2 regions of the Amycolatopsis sp. NPDC004169 genome follow, and region 1 is predicted to be linked to the other one. Evidence: riboswitches for the same ligand, from Rfam matches in the RefSeq annotation. Region 1 holds a riboswitch; the other holds the start of a gene.

Region 1 (7,962 bases):
ATGGTCGACGCGCGGATCTACCGCAGCGTCGGGATCGACCCGCGCGAAGGCCGCGCCGCGGCGCTGGCCAACCCCCACTTCCACGAGACCCGCCGCTGGATGGCCGAGAAGATCGTGCCGTTCCTGCGCGAGGCGGGCCTGATCGGCGGCCGCTCCGAGGGCATCTGGCGGCGCGCGCACCTGCTCTGAACGCCGGGGGCGGAATTGCCGTTCCGCGACGTTCCGGACAGCGCCAGGATGGCGGGATGACCGCCGATCCCCCGGGGTGGCACCCCGTCCCACCCCGCCGCTCCCTGCTCGCCCGCCCCGCCGTGACCGGCCTGCTCGGCTTCGTGGCCGGCGCGCTGCTGGTCGGCGTGCCGTGGCTGGTGCTCGGCCTGCTCGGCGGCCCGAGCGGGCGGCCGCTGACCGCGCCGGCGAGCCTCGGCGGGCTCGGCCGCGCCCAGGACGCGATCGCGAAGGTCGGCAAGGACCGGGGGCAGCCGCTCATCGACCGGGTCGGGAAGAGCGACCGGGAGACCGCGGCCCGCGTGTCGGCGGCCTACGGCGGCGCCGGCGCGGTCGTCCAGCAGTACCAGGACGATGAGCTCCGGCGCACGATCCAGCTGCTCGCGGTCCGGGCGCCTTCGCCGGGGCTCATCGCGCCGTACGAGGACGCCGAAGCGCTGGGCCTGGCCGCCCCGGGTACCGAACTCGTGACCTTCGGGGATGTGCAGTGCCTGGTGCAGCACGACCCGGTGAGCGCCGGCTCGGCGCCGGACCCGGAACGGTCCTCCGTGCGGACCTGCCAGCGCACCGGCACCGACCTGACCGTGACCCTGAAGAGCCTGAGCTCCGAGGGCAACCGCGACCCGCGGGAAATCGCTGCGATCGTCGAAGAGGCGTGGGCGATACTCACCCGGTGATCACCATCCGGACCGCCCGCGCCGAGGACGAAGCCGCGCTCGCGAAGCTCGACGAGCGCACCTGGACCCCGGACGTCTCCCCCGCGCCCGCGCCGCCGCCCGGCACCCCGTTCTTCGGCGACGGCACGCGGCCCGAGGACGTCCTGGTCGCCGAGCAGGACGGCGTCGTCGCCGGGTACGTCCGCCTCGGCGAGGGGTTCGGCATCCCGGCCCACCGGCACGTGGTGGTGATCGACGGGCTCGCCGTCGACCCGGACCGGCAGCGGCTCGGCATCGCGGGGCGGCTCGTCGAGGCCGCCGTCGCCGAGGCGGGCCGCCGCGGCGCGCGCAAGGTGACGCTGCGCGTGCTCGGGCCGAACACCGGCGCCCGCCGGGTGTACGAGCGCTGCGGGTTCGTCGTCGAAGGCGTGTTGCGCGGCGAATTCCACCTCGACGGCACGGACGTCGACGACGTTCTCATGGCCCGATCGCTCGCTTGACAGCCTCGTCGCGGCTTTGCCATCCTGGATCCGGGCCGAGAGGCGCTGCGACGGAATCCACTTCCGCCACGCTCGGCCCGAGACCACGACTCCAAGGGCGCCTCCCGCGAGGGAGGTGCCTTCTTCTTTGTGTCCGCACGGGCTTCCGTGCTGCCTCCCGAGCGCATCCCGACGAACTCCGGAGTGCACCGAAGCATGAGTGACAAACTGCAGACCCGAAACGGCCTCGACTTCGCCGTGGCCGACCTGTCCCTGGCCGACGCCGGCCGCACGCAGCTGCGGCTGGCCGAGCACGAGATGCCCGGCCTGATGGCGATCCGCCGCGAGTACGCCGCCGCGCAGCCGCTGAAGGGCGCCCGCATCGCCGGCTCCCTGCACATGACCGTCCAGACCGCGGTGCTCATCGAGACCCTCGTCGCCCTGGGCGCGCAGGTGCGCTGGGTGTCCTGCAACATCTTCTCCACGCAGGACGAGGCGGCCGCGGCGGTCGTCGTCGGCCCGGAGGGCACCGTCGACGCCCCGGCGGGCACCTCGGTGTTCGCGTGGAAGGGCGAGACGCTCGAGGAGTACTGGTGGTGCACCGACCAGCTCTTCGCCTTCCCCGGCGGGCTGGCCCCCAACATGATCCTCGACGACGGTGGCGACGCCACCCTGCTCGTCCACAAGGGAGTCGAGTTCGAGGCGGCCGGCGTCGTCCCGCAACCGTCCGAAGAGGACCCGGAGGAGTACCGGATCATCCTCGACACCCTGCGCGCGAGCCTGGCCGCCGACGGCGGCCGCTTCACCGCCATGGCCAAGGAGATCCGCGGCGTCACCGAGGAGACGACCAACGGCGTCAAGCGGCTCTACAAGCTCGCCAAGGACGGCGAGCTGCTGTTCCCGGCGATGAACGTCAACGACTCGGTGACGAAGTCCAAGTTCGACAACAAGTACGGCATCCGGCACTCCCTTGTGGACGGCCTGAACCGGGCCACCGACGTGATGATCGGCGGCAAGCGCGTGGTCGTCTGCGGCTACGGCGACGTCGGCAAGGGCGCGGTCGAAGCGCTGCGCGGTCAGGGCGCCCGGGTCGCGGTCACCGAGATCGACCCGATCTGCGCGCTGCAGGCGGCGATGGACGGGCTCGACGTCGTCGAGCTCGACGACGTGGTGGCCACCGGCGACATCTTCATCACCACCACCGGCAACTTCGGCATCATCTCCGCGGACCAGATGAGCCGGATGAAGCACAACGCGATCGTCGCGAACGTCGGGCACTTCGACAACGAGATCGACATGGCCGGGCTGGCGAAGCTGCCGGGCATCGAGAAGAACGAGATCAAGCCGCAGGTCCACGAGTGGACCTTCCCCGACGGCCACGCGATCATCGTGCTGTCCGAGGGCCGCCTGATGAACCTCGGCAACGCCACCGGCCACCCTTCGTTCGTGATGTCGAACTCCTTCACCAACCAGGCGATCGCGCAGATCGAGCTGTTCACCAAGCCCGGCGAGTACGCCACCGACGTCCACCGGCTGCCGAAGCACCTCGACGAGAAGGTGGCCCGGCTGCACCTGGACGCGCTCGGGGTGAAGCTCACCAAGCTCACGAAGCAGCAGGCCGAGTACATCGGCGTCGACGTCGAAGGTCCGTACAAGCTCGATCACTACCGGTACTGACGCAAGGTTGCTCCATTCGCCGTAGTTTGGTTTATCGGGAAACTGGCCATCCTCCCGGCGAGAGCGCATCCGCCCGGACGGCACGGAGCCGGGCCGGGTCTCATGCGAAGGAGTGTGTCAAGTGATCATCCTCGGTGTGATTCTGCTTGTCATCGGGTTCATCGTGGGCATCCCGGTGCTGTACACCATCGGTATCATTCTCGCGGTGGCCGGCGTGGCACTGGCCATCCTGGGCGGCACCGGCCGCCGGATCGGTGGCCGGGCGCACTGGTACTGATCCCGAGACCGCACCACGGCCCGGCGCGTGGCGGCGAAAGCCGTCCGCGTCGGGCCGTTCGGCCGTTTCCGGCCCTTCGACGGTGAAAAACACACCGGCGGCCCACCCCGTGGGCGGCGTCGGCGGATCCACAACGGACACCCCGCAACGCGGGATGCCCGGAAATGAAAGGGTCCTCCGGCTCCGAGGGGGAGGGAGAGCCGAAGGACCCCGTTAGTGTTAGCACATCGCCAGGCCGCTGTACACAGCTGCATACACGATCGTGTGACCGTCTTGACGGGATCCGAACGCCGTGCGGGCCTCCCCGGCGGGCGACAGCCCGGCCGGGAAGGCCCGCACGGATCCTGGCGGGAGGCTCAGCTGGCGGGAGGCTCAGGAAGCCTGGCGGAGCAAGGACTTCCGCGGCGCGGTGGCGCACCCGCACCCGCCGCCGACGCCCTGGCAGTCCACGATCAGCCCGTGCCGCACGCGGTCGCCGTCGGCGCACGCCGGGTCGGTGCACTCGGCGAATCCGCCTTCCGGGTGGACCACCAGCGTGCCGTGGCAGTGATCGATCCCCGCATCACAAGAGGCACACTCCATGACCGGCCGCCTTTCCGCGCTCGTGGACCACGTGCCCCCACGGTAGGACCGGGAAGCGCGCGGACCCGGCAGCGGTCCGGCGTGTCGGCACAACCACCCGTCCGGGACGCTCAGGCGGACTTCGGCGCCCGCTTGCGCGCCGCCGGCTTCTTCTTGGCCGGCGGTGCGTCCTCATCGGACACCTCGGCCGCGGCGGGCGCCTTCCCCGCACCCTCCGAAGCGGACTGCCGCGACTTCTTCGCGGCGTCCACACTGGCCTGCAGCGCCGCCATCAGGTCGACGACGTCGGCCTTGGCGGTGACGGCGGCGGGCTTGGTCGTCTCGTCGCCCGCGACCTTGGCCTCGATCATCTCTTCGAGGGCCTCGCGGTAGTGGTCGTGGTACTTCTCCGGCTCGAACACCGGCTCGGCCAGTGAATCGATCAGGGACCCGGCCATGGTGAGCTCCTGCGGCCGGATCTGCGGCGGGTCGTCGCGCAGGAACGGGAAGTCGGGCTCGCGGACCTCGTCCGGCCACAGCATCGTCGTCATCACCAGCACGTCGGCGTGCACGCGCAGCACCGCCATGCTCTCCCGCTGCCGGACCGCGACCTTCGCGATGGCCACCTGGCTCGACTTGTGCAGCGCGTCCCGCAGCACGATGTAGGGCTTCACCGCGTTCTTCTGCGGCTCCAGGTAGTACGTGCGGTCGTACTGGATCGGGTCGATCGACTCCAGCGGCACGAACTCCAGCACGTCGATCGTGCGCTGGGTGGCCAGCGGCAGCTCGGCCATCTCGGCGTCGGTGATCACCACCATCTCGCCGTCGGGCAGCTCGTAGCCCTTGGCGATCTCGGCGTACGGCACCTCCTGGCCGTCGATCGTGCAGAACCGCTTGTACTGGATGCGGCCGCCGTCGGCCTCGTGCACCTGGCGCAGGGAGACGTTCTTGTTCTCGGTGGCCGCGTACATCTGGATCGGGATGCTGACCAGCCCGAAGGACACCGAGCCCTTCCACATCGCCCGCATGCCAAGCACCTCCGGGGGTGTCGTCTTCACGCTACGTGACAACCGTAGCCCGAAACGTCCCCCGGCGACAGTCCGCCGCGGCGGCGATCTAGACCTCTGCCAGGTATTTCTCCCAGAGTGCCGGATCCATGAACCAGTGTTGGAAGTCCGCCGGATCGGTGAATCCGTTCGCGAACCGGCGGGCGACCGCGGGATTCTCCCCCGCCACCCCGAGGATCTGGAGCACGTGCGGAGGGGGCGGCAGCAGCAGCGCGTTCGTCCATTCGGTCACGTGCCGGGCGTACTCCCAGTAACGCTCGAACGTCGCTTCCATCCAGGCGGCGTCGAACGGCCGGTCGGCGCGCTCGACGATCGCGTCGAGGTAGGTCGCCGCGCAGTGGCTCGCGTTGTTCGAACCCTGCCCGGTGATCGGGTCGTTCGCCACGACGACGTCGGCCATGCCCAGCACGATCGCCCCGCCCGGCAACGTGCCGACCGGGTGGCGGACCACCGGCGTGTACCCGCCCGCCAGGGTCGCCTTCGCGTCGGTCAGCTCGGCGTCGCGGCAGCGCTCGTACTCCCACGGCACGAACTGCCGCATCAGGTCCAGCAGCCGCCGGAAGTGCTCGTCCGGGCCCGGGTGGTCGCCGAAGCAGTCCAGCGGCCCGCCGGGGACGCCCTCGAAGAAGAGGATGTCGCAGTTCCCGCTCAGCGTGTACGCCGGGATCATGAACAGCTCGCCGACGCCGGGGACGATGTTGAACCGCACCCCCAGCTTGTCCGGGTGCTCCGGACGGCGGCCCACGCCGTGGGCGTAGGCCAGTGACAGCGCGCGCATCGGCCGCGTGTACGGCGAGCGCTCGGGCACCCGGTCGAACAGCTGGACCAGCTCGCCCTTGCCCGCCGAGATGATCACCAGGTCGTAGAGCCGGGTCAGCGCGTCCAGTTCGGACGTCATCACGCCGTGGATGACGAGCTTGCCGCCGCGCTCCTCGAACAGCTCCAGCCAGCCGGCCATCTTCACCCGCTGGTCCACCGACTGGGCCGGGCGGTCGAGCTCGGCGAACCAGTCGAGCGCGCGGCCGCCGTCCGGCGTGGCCACCGAAACGCCGAGGCCCTCGACGTTGACCGTCTCGGCCTCCCACAGGTTGATCCCGAGTTCGCGCTCGTGCTGCAGCGCGTCGTGGAACATGCACTGCGTCGACATCACCCGCCCGGACCGGATCTCCTCCGGCGTCCGCGCGGACATCACCGTGACGTCGTAGCCCTTCGCCTGCAGCCCGAGGGCCAGCTGCAGGCCGGACTGCCCGGCACCGACGATCAGAACCCTGCGCATGGAGCTCGTTCTCCTTCTCAGGCGTGCGGGGTGCTGCCGGCCAGCTCGCGGCCCGCCGGGCCGGAGAGCACCGCCAGCGACAGCGTGTGGCCGACCAGCTCGGTCAGGGTGGCGATGGTGGACGCGCGGTCGCGCGCGTCGCAGGTGACCAGCGGGACGGCCGGGTCGAGGGCGAGGGCGTCGCGCACCTCGTCGAGGTCGTGCACCGGCTTGCCCTCGAACTGGTTGACCGCCACGACGAACGGCAGCTCGGAGTCGTTTTCGAAGTAGTTGATCGCGGCGAACGACTCGTCGATCCGGCTGGTGTCGACCAGCACGACCGCGCCCAGCGCGCCGCGGCTGAGGTCGTCCCACAGGAACCAGAACCGCGCCTGCCCCGGCGTGCCGAACAGGTACAGCAGCAGGTCCGGGCGCAGCGTGAGCCGCCCGAAGTCCATCGCCACGGTCGTGGTCGACTTGCCGCCGGGCGGGATCTCGTCGATGCCTTCGCCCGCCTCGGTCATCCACGCTTCGTTGCTCATCGGCGGCACCTCCGACACCGCACCGACGAAGGTGGTCTTGCCGACACCGAAGCCCCCGGCGACGACGATCTTCGCGGAGATCGTCAGCAGATCGCCCTCAGGCGGGGAGCCGCTTGAGCCCATCAAGGATCCTCTCGAGCACGTTGGTGTCGTGGTGGTAGGCGTGCGCGGTGGGGTGGACGAACACCGCACCCTGGGAGGCGAGGTCGCCGAGCAGCACCCGCACCACACCCAGCGGCAGGTCCAGCCCGACCGACAGCTCGGCGACCGAGCACCGCACGCGGGCGCGTTCGTAGAGCGAACGCGACTCGGGCATGAGCGTGTCGCTCAGCGCCGGGTCGTACTGCGGCACCGAGATCAGCGTCTCCACCAGCAGCTGGTGGCGCGTGCCGGTGCGGCCGCCGGTGAGCGCGTACGCGCGGATGCGGCGGCTCCGGCGCGGTAACGCGGTGTCCTTTTCGGACATGGGGATCACATCCTCGTGCTGCGTACCGGAGCTCCGCTCCGGGCCGGGGGCGGCGCCACCCGGACCCCCGGAAGAATCGTGAGGCACGTCCATCAACCCCGGGGCCGGCGCGCGGTCAGCACCTGGCGCAGTTCGGCGCGCACCTCGGGGGTGAGCGCGTGGCCGGCGTTGGTGATGAACTGGGTCATCTCGTAGGCGACCACCTTCATGTCGGCCTCGCCCGAGGTCAGCACCGCGAGCCCGGCGCCGGACCCGATGCCCATGAACAGGAAGTAGCCGTGGGTGAGCCGGATGATGATCTGCTCGCAGGCGCCCTTGCCGAACAGCGCCGCGCTGTTGCCGGCCAGCGAGAGCAGGCCGCTGGCGATCGCGGCGAGCTGTTCGGCCTCGGCCTCGCCGACGGAGTCCGACGCGGTGAGCGGGAAGCCGTCCACGCTCATGATCAGCGCGTGGCTGACGCCGTGGACCTTGCGCACGAAGTCGTCGAGCAGCCAGGCGAAGTTCGCCGTGGCCGACTGGGGAGCGCTCACCGGGCGGTTCCTCCGGGCGTTTCGTCGTGGCGGGCGCGGTTCTCCGCGAGGGCCGCCTGCTCGCCGTCGGCGAACGCGCCGAGGTCGGCCAGCAGCTGCTCGTGGCCGGCGTTCTCGGCGTTCCCGGCAGGCGGGGGTGGTGGCGGCGGTTCCGGTGCGGCACCGCGGATGCTGCCGGGCACGCGGCGCGGCAGGCCGTTGGCCGTCGTGCCGCCGACGATGCC
Region 2 (7,962 bases), on a different contig from region 1:
TGCTCATCGGCCTCGGCTTCGCCACGCAGGCGGCGTTGCTCTCCGGCGTCCTGCTGGGCGTGACGAAGTTCCTGTTCACCGCGTGGGTCGTGTTCGTGGTGGACCGCTGGGGCCGCAAGCCGCTGCTGCTCATCGGCAACGTCATCATGGTGCTCACCCTGGTGGCGGCCGGCCTGGTGGTGCTGAACGTCCACGACACCGGCACGCGCGGCCTGCTGATGCTGGTGATGATGGTGCTCTACCTGGTCGGCTACGAGCTCGGCTGGGGCGCGGTCGTCTGGGTGATGATGTCCGAGGTGTTCCCGCTGAAGTACCGGGCGGCGGGCATGGGCGTCAGCAGCGTGGTCCTGTGGGCGGCGACGGGCATCGTGAGCGCGGTGTTCCCGATCATCTCCGACCCGAAGTCGCTCGGCATCGGCGGCTCGATGTTCCTGTTCGCCGGGATCAACGTGGTGCTGTTCGTGCTCACCAAGTGGCTGGTGCCGGAGACGAAGGGCCGCACGCTGGAGCAGATCGAGCTCGACCTGCGGGCGCGCCAAGGCGTCGCGGCCGTCAAGAGCTGACCCCGGGGGGTCGATCGCCGGCGGGGCACGGAGGCGTCCGTGTCCCGCCGGTTTTCAGTGTGCCGGGGCGGGGGTGAGCTTCCCGGCCAGCCGGCCGATCCACGCCTCGACTTCTTCCGGGGAGCGGTCGGGGAGACCGAAGATCGTCTCGGTGACGCCCAGGGAATCCAGGTGCGCCAGGCGGTCCGGGTCCGGCCGCTCGCCGAGCGCGTGGATCAGCGGGGCGCCGGCACGGCCCTCGTCGGCCCAGATTCCCTTGAGCAGGGCCACGTGCCCGTCCAGGTCGGTGTCGGCCGGGGTGGTGAGCCAGCCGTCGGCGTGCCGGGCGATCCAGCGGAACGTCTTTTCGGACGGACCCGCGCCGAGCACCGCCGGGATGTGCGCCTGGACCGGCTTCGGCCACGCCCAGCTCGGGCCGAACGAGACGAATTCCCCGGTGTAGGCGGCTTCTTCCTCCGTCCACAGTGCACGCATCGCCTCGAGGTACTCGCGCAGCGCGGTGCGGCGGCGGTTCCCGGGCACGCCGTGGTCGGTCAGCTCGTCGACGTTCCAGCCGAAGCCGGCGCCGAGCGTGACGCGGCCGCCGGAGAGGTGGTCGAGGCTGGCGATCGTCTTGGCGAGCGTGATCGGGTCGCTTTCGACCGGCAGGGCGACGGCGGTGGAGAGCCGGATCCGCTCGGTGACCGCGGCCGCCGTCGCCAGCGCGACCCACGGGTCGAGCGTCCGGCTGTAGCGGTCGTCGGGCAGTGACGCGTCCCCGGTGCGCGGGTGCGGTGACTCGCGCTTCACCGGGATGTGGGTGTGCTCGGGGACGTAGAAGGTCGAGAACCCCGCGGCTTCCGCGGCGCGCGCCGCGGCTGCCGGGGTGATTCCCCGGTCGCTGGTGAACAGCACGATTCCGTAGTCCACCCGCGGAGCGTATTAGAACGTGTTTCAGTTTTCAAGGTGACCGGTTGTCACGCTTCGCAATCGATCGACTGCTCCGGGTGGCCTTGAGGGGGGCTCGATGCCGGGCTGTCACACTCGGCGGCGGCAGTGGTGCGCGATCGGCCGACGGAGGTGCGGGGTGACCCGGATGATCCATTGTGGACAGAAGATGTCCCAGTCCGTGGACACGGCGGCGGGGCGGGATGGCGTACCGGGGCCCGTTTCCGATACCGTGGACCACAGGTCGAGAGGCGCTGCAACGGACCACGGGGTCCGCCACGCTCGGCCGGGAATGACCAACCAAGGGCGCCTCCCGACCAAGGGAGGCTGCCGGTGAACACCCCGCACCAGTCAGAGGCGCGCCTGCGTGAGCTGCTCGACCAGCGGGTCGCCGTGCTCGACGGTGCCTGGGGCACCATGCTGCAGGGCGCCGGGCTCACCCCGGCCGACTACCGCGGCGACCGCTTCGGCGAGCACACCCACGACGTCACCGGCGACCCCGACCTGCTGAACCTCACCCGCCCGGACGTCATCCTCGACGTCCACCGCCAGTACCTGGCCGCGGGCGCGGACATCACCACCACCAACACCTTCACCGCCACCAGCATCGGCCAGGCCGACTACGGCCTGCAGGCCTACGTCCACGAGATGAACGTCCGCGGCGCGCAGCTGGCCCGCCAGGCCGCCGACGAGGCAGGCGGCAAGTTCGTCGCCGGCTCGATCGGGCCGCTCAACGTCACCCTCAGCCTGTCGCCCAAGGTCGACGACCCGGCGTACCGGGCGGTCACGTTCGAGCAGGTCAAGGCCGCCTACGCCGAGCAGATCGCCGGCCTCGCCGAGGGCGGCGTCGACCTGCTGCTCATCGAGACGATCTTCGACACGCTGAACTGCAAGGCCGCCATCGCCGCCGCCCGCGAGGTCGCGCCGGAGCTGCCGCTGTGGATCTCGGTGACCATCGTCGACCTCAGCGGCCGGACGCTGTCGGGGCAGACCGTCGAGGCGTTCTGGAGCTCGATCGAGCACGCGAAACCGCTGGTCGTCGGCGTGAACTGCTCGCTGGGCGCGGAGGAGATGCGCCCGCACGTCGAGGAGCTCGCCCGGATCGCCGACGCCTACGTCGCCTGCCACCCCAACGCCGGCCTGCCGAACGCGTTCGGCGGCTACGACCAGACACCGGAGGAGACGGCCGGGCTGATCGGCGGCTTCGCCCGCGAAGGCCTGGTCAACCTGGTCGGCGGCTGCTGCGGCACGACCCCGGGACACATCGCGAAGATCGCCGAGGCCGCGAAGGAAGTCACGCCGCGGGAGGTGCCGGCGCCGCGCACGCACACGCGCTTCAGCGGCCTCGAGCCGTTCGGCATCGGGGCCGACACCGGGTTCGTGATGATCGGCGAGCGCACCAACGTCACCGGCTCCAAGCGGTTCCGCCGGCTCATCGAATCCGGCGACCACCAGGGCGCGGTCGACGTCGCGCTGGAGCAGGTTCGCGGCGGGGCCAACCTGCTCGACGTCAACATGGACGCCGACCTGCTGGAATCCGAGCAGGCGATGACGACGTTCCTCAACCTGATCGCCACCGAGCCCGAGGTGGCCCGGATCCCGGTGATGGTCGACAGCTCCAAGTGGAGCGTGCTCGAAGCCGGCCTGCGCTGCCTGCAGGGCAAGGGCGTGGTCAACTCGATCAGCCTCAAGGAGGGCGAGGAGCCCTTCCTCGCCCAGGCCCGCACGATCCGCGACTACGGCGCCGGCGTCGTCGTGATGGCCTTCGACGAGCAGGGCCAGGCCGACACCGCCGACCGCAAGGTGGAGATCTGCGCCCGCGCTTACGACCTGCTGACGCAGAAGGCGGGCTTCGCGGGCGAAGACATCATCTTCGACCCGAACGTCCTCGCCGTCGCCACCGGCATCGCCGAGCACAACGGCTACGCGAAGGCGTTCATCGAGGCCCTGCCCCGGATCAAGGAGCGCTGTCCCGGCGCACGGACCAGCGGCGGCATCTCGAACCTGTCGTTCTCCTTCCGCGGCAACGACGTGGTGCGCGAAGCGATGCACTCGGCGTTCCTGTACTACGCGGTCAAGGCCGGGCTGGACATGGGCATCGTCAACGCCGGCCAGCTCGCCGTCTACGAGGACATCCCGAAGGACCTCCTGGAGCTGGTCGAGGACGTGCTCTTCGACCGCCGCGAAGACGCCACCGACCGCCTGGTCAGCTTCGCCGAGAACGTCAAGGGCAGCGGCACCAAGCGCGTCGTGGACCTCTCCTGGCGCGAAGGCACGGTGGGCGAGCGCCTGTCCCACGCGCTGGTCCACGGCATCGTGGACTACATCGAAGAAGACACCGAAGAGGCGCGGCAGCAGTTCGCGCGGCCCCTCGAGGTCATCGAGGGCCCGCTGATGGACGGCATGAAGATCGTCGGCGACCTGTTCGGCTCCGGCAAGATGTTCCTGCCGCAGGTGGTCAAGAGCGCCCGCGTGATGAAGCGGTCGGTCGCCTACCTCGAGCCGTTCATGGAGGCGGAGAAGGAGAAGGCGCGCCAGGAGGGCAGGCTGGCCTCGGCCGGCGGCCAGGGCAAGATCGTGCTGGCCACGGTCAAGGGCGACGTCCACGACATCGGCAAGAACATCGTCGGGGTCGTGCTGGGCTGCAACAACTACGAGGTCATCGACCTCGGCGTGATGGTGCCGGCCGGCAAGATCCTCGACACCGCGGTGACCGAAGGCGCCGACGCGGTCGGGCTGTCCGGGCTGATCACGCCGTCGCTGGACGAGATGGTCGCGGTCGCCACCGAAATGCAGCGGCGCGGCTTGAAGATGCCGCTGCTCATCGGCGGCGCGACGACGTCCAAGCAGCACACCGCGGTCAAGATCGCCCCGGCCTACGACAACGCGACGGTGCACGTGCTCGACGCCTCGCGCGTGGTCGGCGTCGTCTCCGACCTGCTCGACCCGGACCGCTCGATCGCGCTGACCGCGAAGAACCGGGCCGACCAGGAAGTGCTGCGCGAGCAGCACGCCAGCAAGCAGCGCCGCCCGATGCTCACCCTCGAGCAGGCTCGCGCGAACCCCGAAAAGGTGGCCTTCGACGGCCTGCCGACCCCGGTGTTCACCGGTCGGCGCGTGGTCGAGCCGGGCATCGCGGAACTGCGCGAGATGATCGACTGGCAGTTCCTGTTCCTGGCCTGGGAGCTCAAGGGCAAGTACCCGGCCATCCTGGAGCAGCCGGTCGCCCGCGAGCTGTTCGACGACGCGAACACGCTGCTCGACCAGATCATCGCCGACGGCAGCTTCACCGCGAAGGGCGCGTACGCGTTCTGGCCCGCGCACAGCGAAGGCGACGACATCCTGCTCGAAGGCGACTTCGCGCACGTCAAGTTCCCGATGCTGCGGCAGCAGACGGCCAAGCCGGAGGACCGGGCGAACCGCTGCCTGGCCGACTACATCGCCCCGATCGGCGACCACCTCGGCGGCTTCGCGGTGGCCATCCACGGTGCCGAGGCGCTGGCCGCGCGCTACGAGGCCGAGCAGGACGACTACCGCGCCATCATGGTCAAGGCGCTGGCCGACCGGCTCGCCGAGGCGTTCGCCGAGCACATCCACCTGCGGGCCCGCCGCGACTGGTTCGAGCCGGACGCGCAGCCGAAGCTGGAGGACCTGCACGCGGAGCGGTTCCGCGGCATCCGCCCGGCCCTCGGCTACCCGGCCAGCCCCGACCACAGCCAGAAGCGCGAGCTGTTCGCGCTGCTGGAGGCGGGCGAGCTCGGGATGGACCTGACCGAGTCGTTCGCGATGACGCCGGCGGCGAGCGTGTCCGGGCTGATCTTCGCCCACCCGGACTCCCGCTACTTCACCGTCGGCAGGCTCGGCCGCGACCAGGTCGAGGACTACGCCCGCCGCAAGGGCGTCGAGGTCGCCGAGGTCGAGCAGTGGCTGCGGCCGAACCTGGCCTACGACCCCGAGGCGTAGTCCGGCAGCTCGATGTCCGTGGCGAACCGGTCGGTCGCCTTGAGCAGCAGGCCGAGCAGGAAGCGGGACTTGAACGTCCAGTCCCGCAGCTTGATCCGCAGCGGCGTGGGCGGCGCGAGGAACGGGCCCGCGCTGCCGCGCTGTGACACCTTCGCGTAGTCCCGCATCAGCTCCTCGTAGCGGGCGAACGCGACCCGGTGCTCGCCGCCGGCGGCGCAGAGCTCACCCGCGAGCACGTACGCGCCGACGACGGCCAGCCCGGTGCCGAAGCCGCCGAGGGTGTTGCCGTAAGCGGCGTCACCGAGCAGGACGACCCGGCCGCGGGAGTAGCGGTCGATCGTGACCCGGCTGAGCGAGTCGAGGTGGAACTCGCGCGCCTGCGGGATCCGGGCCATCAGCTCCGGCACCCGCCAGCCCGCGCCCCGGTAGGCGTCCACCAGCAGCTGCCGCTGCCGTCCGGTGTCGGTGCGGTCGTGGTCCGGTTCCGGTGAGGCGAACACGAAGAACGCCGACGCCTTCGGGCCGCCGACCGCGGCCATCCGGCCCGGTTCGTTGTACATCTGCGCGTCGCCGCTGCCGAGGTCTTCGCCGAGCTCGGCGAGGGCGTAGTGGTAGCCGAGGTACCGCACGTGGTCGCGCTCCGGGCCGAAGGCCAGCCGCCGGACGGTCGAGTGGATCCCGTCGGCGCCGACGACCAGGTCGAACCGGCGCGGCCGGGCGTGTTCGAAGGTGACTTCCACGCCGCCGGTGGTCTCGGTCAAGGACGTGACGGTGTCGCCGAAGAGGTACTCGCAGTCCGTGTGCGCGTACAGGATTTCGGCCAGGTCGCCGCGGCGGATCTCGATGTCACCACCGGTGAACTCGCCGGGGATCACGGCCCGCGGCCGCCCGGCGGCGTCGACGATGGTCTGGTCCTGCCCGCCGGTCCGGCGGCGCAGGACGTCGCCGAGGACACCCATGCGGTCGAGGACGGTCCGGTGGGTGGCGCCTTTGAAGTCGACGGCCTGCCCGCCGGGCCGCAGCGCGGGCGCGCGTTCGACGACGGTGACGGTCCAGCCGGAGCGGGCGAGCAGGAGGGCGAGAGCGGGGCCGGCGATGCTCGCGCCGGAGATGAGAACGGTGCGGTTGTCCATGCCGCCGAGCTTCACCAGGGCGGCTTACCGCCCCCTGGCGAAGCGCTGACGGTGGCCGTCAGGGGTCAGCTGTCACCGCCCCCGTCAGCCGTCGCCCGCCCGCGGGGGCGCCCCCCGTTTTCCACGCTACCGGAGGGCACCGACAGTTTCCGGATCGTCGCCGGTGGCCCGCTACTCGACGGCGCCGTTGTTCGCCAGCAGTGTCTGGTACCAGCTGTCGTACGGGTGGTTGGTCGCCGGGTAGTTCGCCAGGGGAGTCGTCGCCTGGCTCGCCGAATCGAAGTCCCAGCCGCGGACCAGCCGGCCTGCCTGCCGCGCCGCCGTGATGAACGCGGACTCCGTTGCCGGTGCGGCGTAGAACAACGCGCCCTGCTGCAGCTCTGCGCTGTCGCCCTTCTGGAACTCGTCGAACGCGACCTGGCGGTAGCGGATCCGGTCGCCTGCCACCCGGTCGGTGTCGGCGCGCAGCGTCTGGGCCGAGGTCGGGCCGTCCGCGCCCGTCCACACCGAGACCGTGCGGCCGGCACTCGCCGACGTCGCCTTGGCGAACCGGGCTTCGGACGTCTTGGCGTTGCCGGTCCACGAGACCGTTGTGCCCGCGAGCACGCCGTCCCAGGCCCAGTTCTGGCTGTTGTTCTGGCTCTTGTGGATTTCCCGCAGGTGCGTGCCGTCGGTGAAGGCGACCGTCGGCAGGACGCCGTTGTCGTACTGGTGGCTCGCCTGCCAGGTGATCTCGCCGTCCGCGCCGAGCTTGCCGACGTGGTACCAGAGCGTCGACGCGCCCTGGGACTGGTGCACCTCGACCAGGTCGCCGTTGTCGTTCAGCGCGACGGCCGGTGTCTGGCCGCTGTCGTACTTGCCGTGCCGCAACCAGGTGACCCGGCCGTCGGCGCCGTAGGTCCCGGTCCAGTACCAGAGCGCGCCGGCCCCGGAGTCGTGCACCTCGACGACCTGGCCACGCCCGTTCAGCGCGACCGCCGGGTGGTAGCCGACGTCGCGTTTGTACTCCGTGCGGGAGCCGCCGTCGCCCGACAGCAGCGGCAGCACACGTCCGCGCAGCGCGTCGACGTCCGGCTGCGCCGCCGGGTAGTCCTGCGCCTTCAGCAACCGCGAGCCGAAGACGGACTCCAGCTCCTGGTTGAGCGCGGTCAGGTTGCCGGCGGCGAAGGACGGGTTGTCGGTCAGGTCGTCCTTGAGGTCGAGCATCACGACGATCGGCGCGGCGGCGGGGTGCTGCGCCGACCAGCCGTTCACGACGGCCAGCCAGTCGCGGAGGTTGTTCGACGCCGGGTTGCCACCGCCGTGGTCGACGAGGTTGCCGGGCGAGTCGTGCCCCACGGCGTAGTCGAGCGAGCTCGCGTAGCCGTTGTCGTGCA

Evidence for each region. Region 1 has a riboswitch for S-adenosylhomocysteine ahead of ahcY (adenosylhomocysteinase). Riboswitches for the same ligand answer to the same signal wherever they lie in the genome.
Region 2: another riboswitch for S-adenosylhomocysteine. It lies ahead of metH (methionine synthase); the one in region 1 lies ahead of ahcY (adenosylhomocysteinase).

The regions. Positions count from the first base shown of each region.
Region 1 is NZ_JBEXMD010000050.1:21,051-29,012, reverse strand. It holds gene ABZX11_RS41490 (diiron oxygenase) at 1-189, shown strand, start outside; gene ABZX11_RS41485 (hypothetical protein) at 246-905, shown strand; gene ABZX11_RS41480 (GNAT family N-acetyltransferase) at 902-1,384, shown strand; S-adenosyl-L-homocysteine riboswitch at 1,416-1,494, shown strand; gene ahcY (adenosylhomocysteinase) at 1,580-3,040, shown strand; gene ABZX11_RS41470 (hypothetical protein) at 3,162-3,317, shown strand; gene ABZX11_RS41465 (hypothetical protein) at 3,690-3,899, opposite strand; gene ABZX11_RS41460 (Ku protein) at 4,010-4,906, opposite strand; gene ABZX11_RS41455 (styrene monooxygenase/indole monooxygenase family protein) at 4,995-6,221, opposite strand; gene ABZX11_RS41450 (ATP/GTP-binding protein) at 6,239-6,865, opposite strand; gene ABZX11_RS41445 (DUF742 domain-containing protein) at 6,840-7,208, opposite strand; gene ABZX11_RS41440 (roadblock/LC7 domain-containing protein) at 7,301-7,738, opposite strand; gene ABZX11_RS41435 (ATP-binding protein) at 7,735-7,962, opposite strand, start outside.
Region 2 is NZ_JBEXMD010000021.1:135,635-143,596, reverse strand. It holds gene ABZX11_RS26940 (sugar porter family MFS transporter) at 1-563, shown strand, start outside; gene ABZX11_RS26935 (TIGR03619 family F420-dependent LLM class oxidoreductase) at 618-1,472, opposite strand; S-adenosyl-L-homocysteine riboswitch at 1,731-1,809, shown strand; gene metH (methionine synthase) at 1,824-5,453, shown strand; gene ABZX11_RS26925 (FAD-dependent monooxygenase) at 5,435-6,586, opposite strand; gene ABZX11_RS26920 (hypothetical protein) at 6,758-7,962, opposite strand, start outside.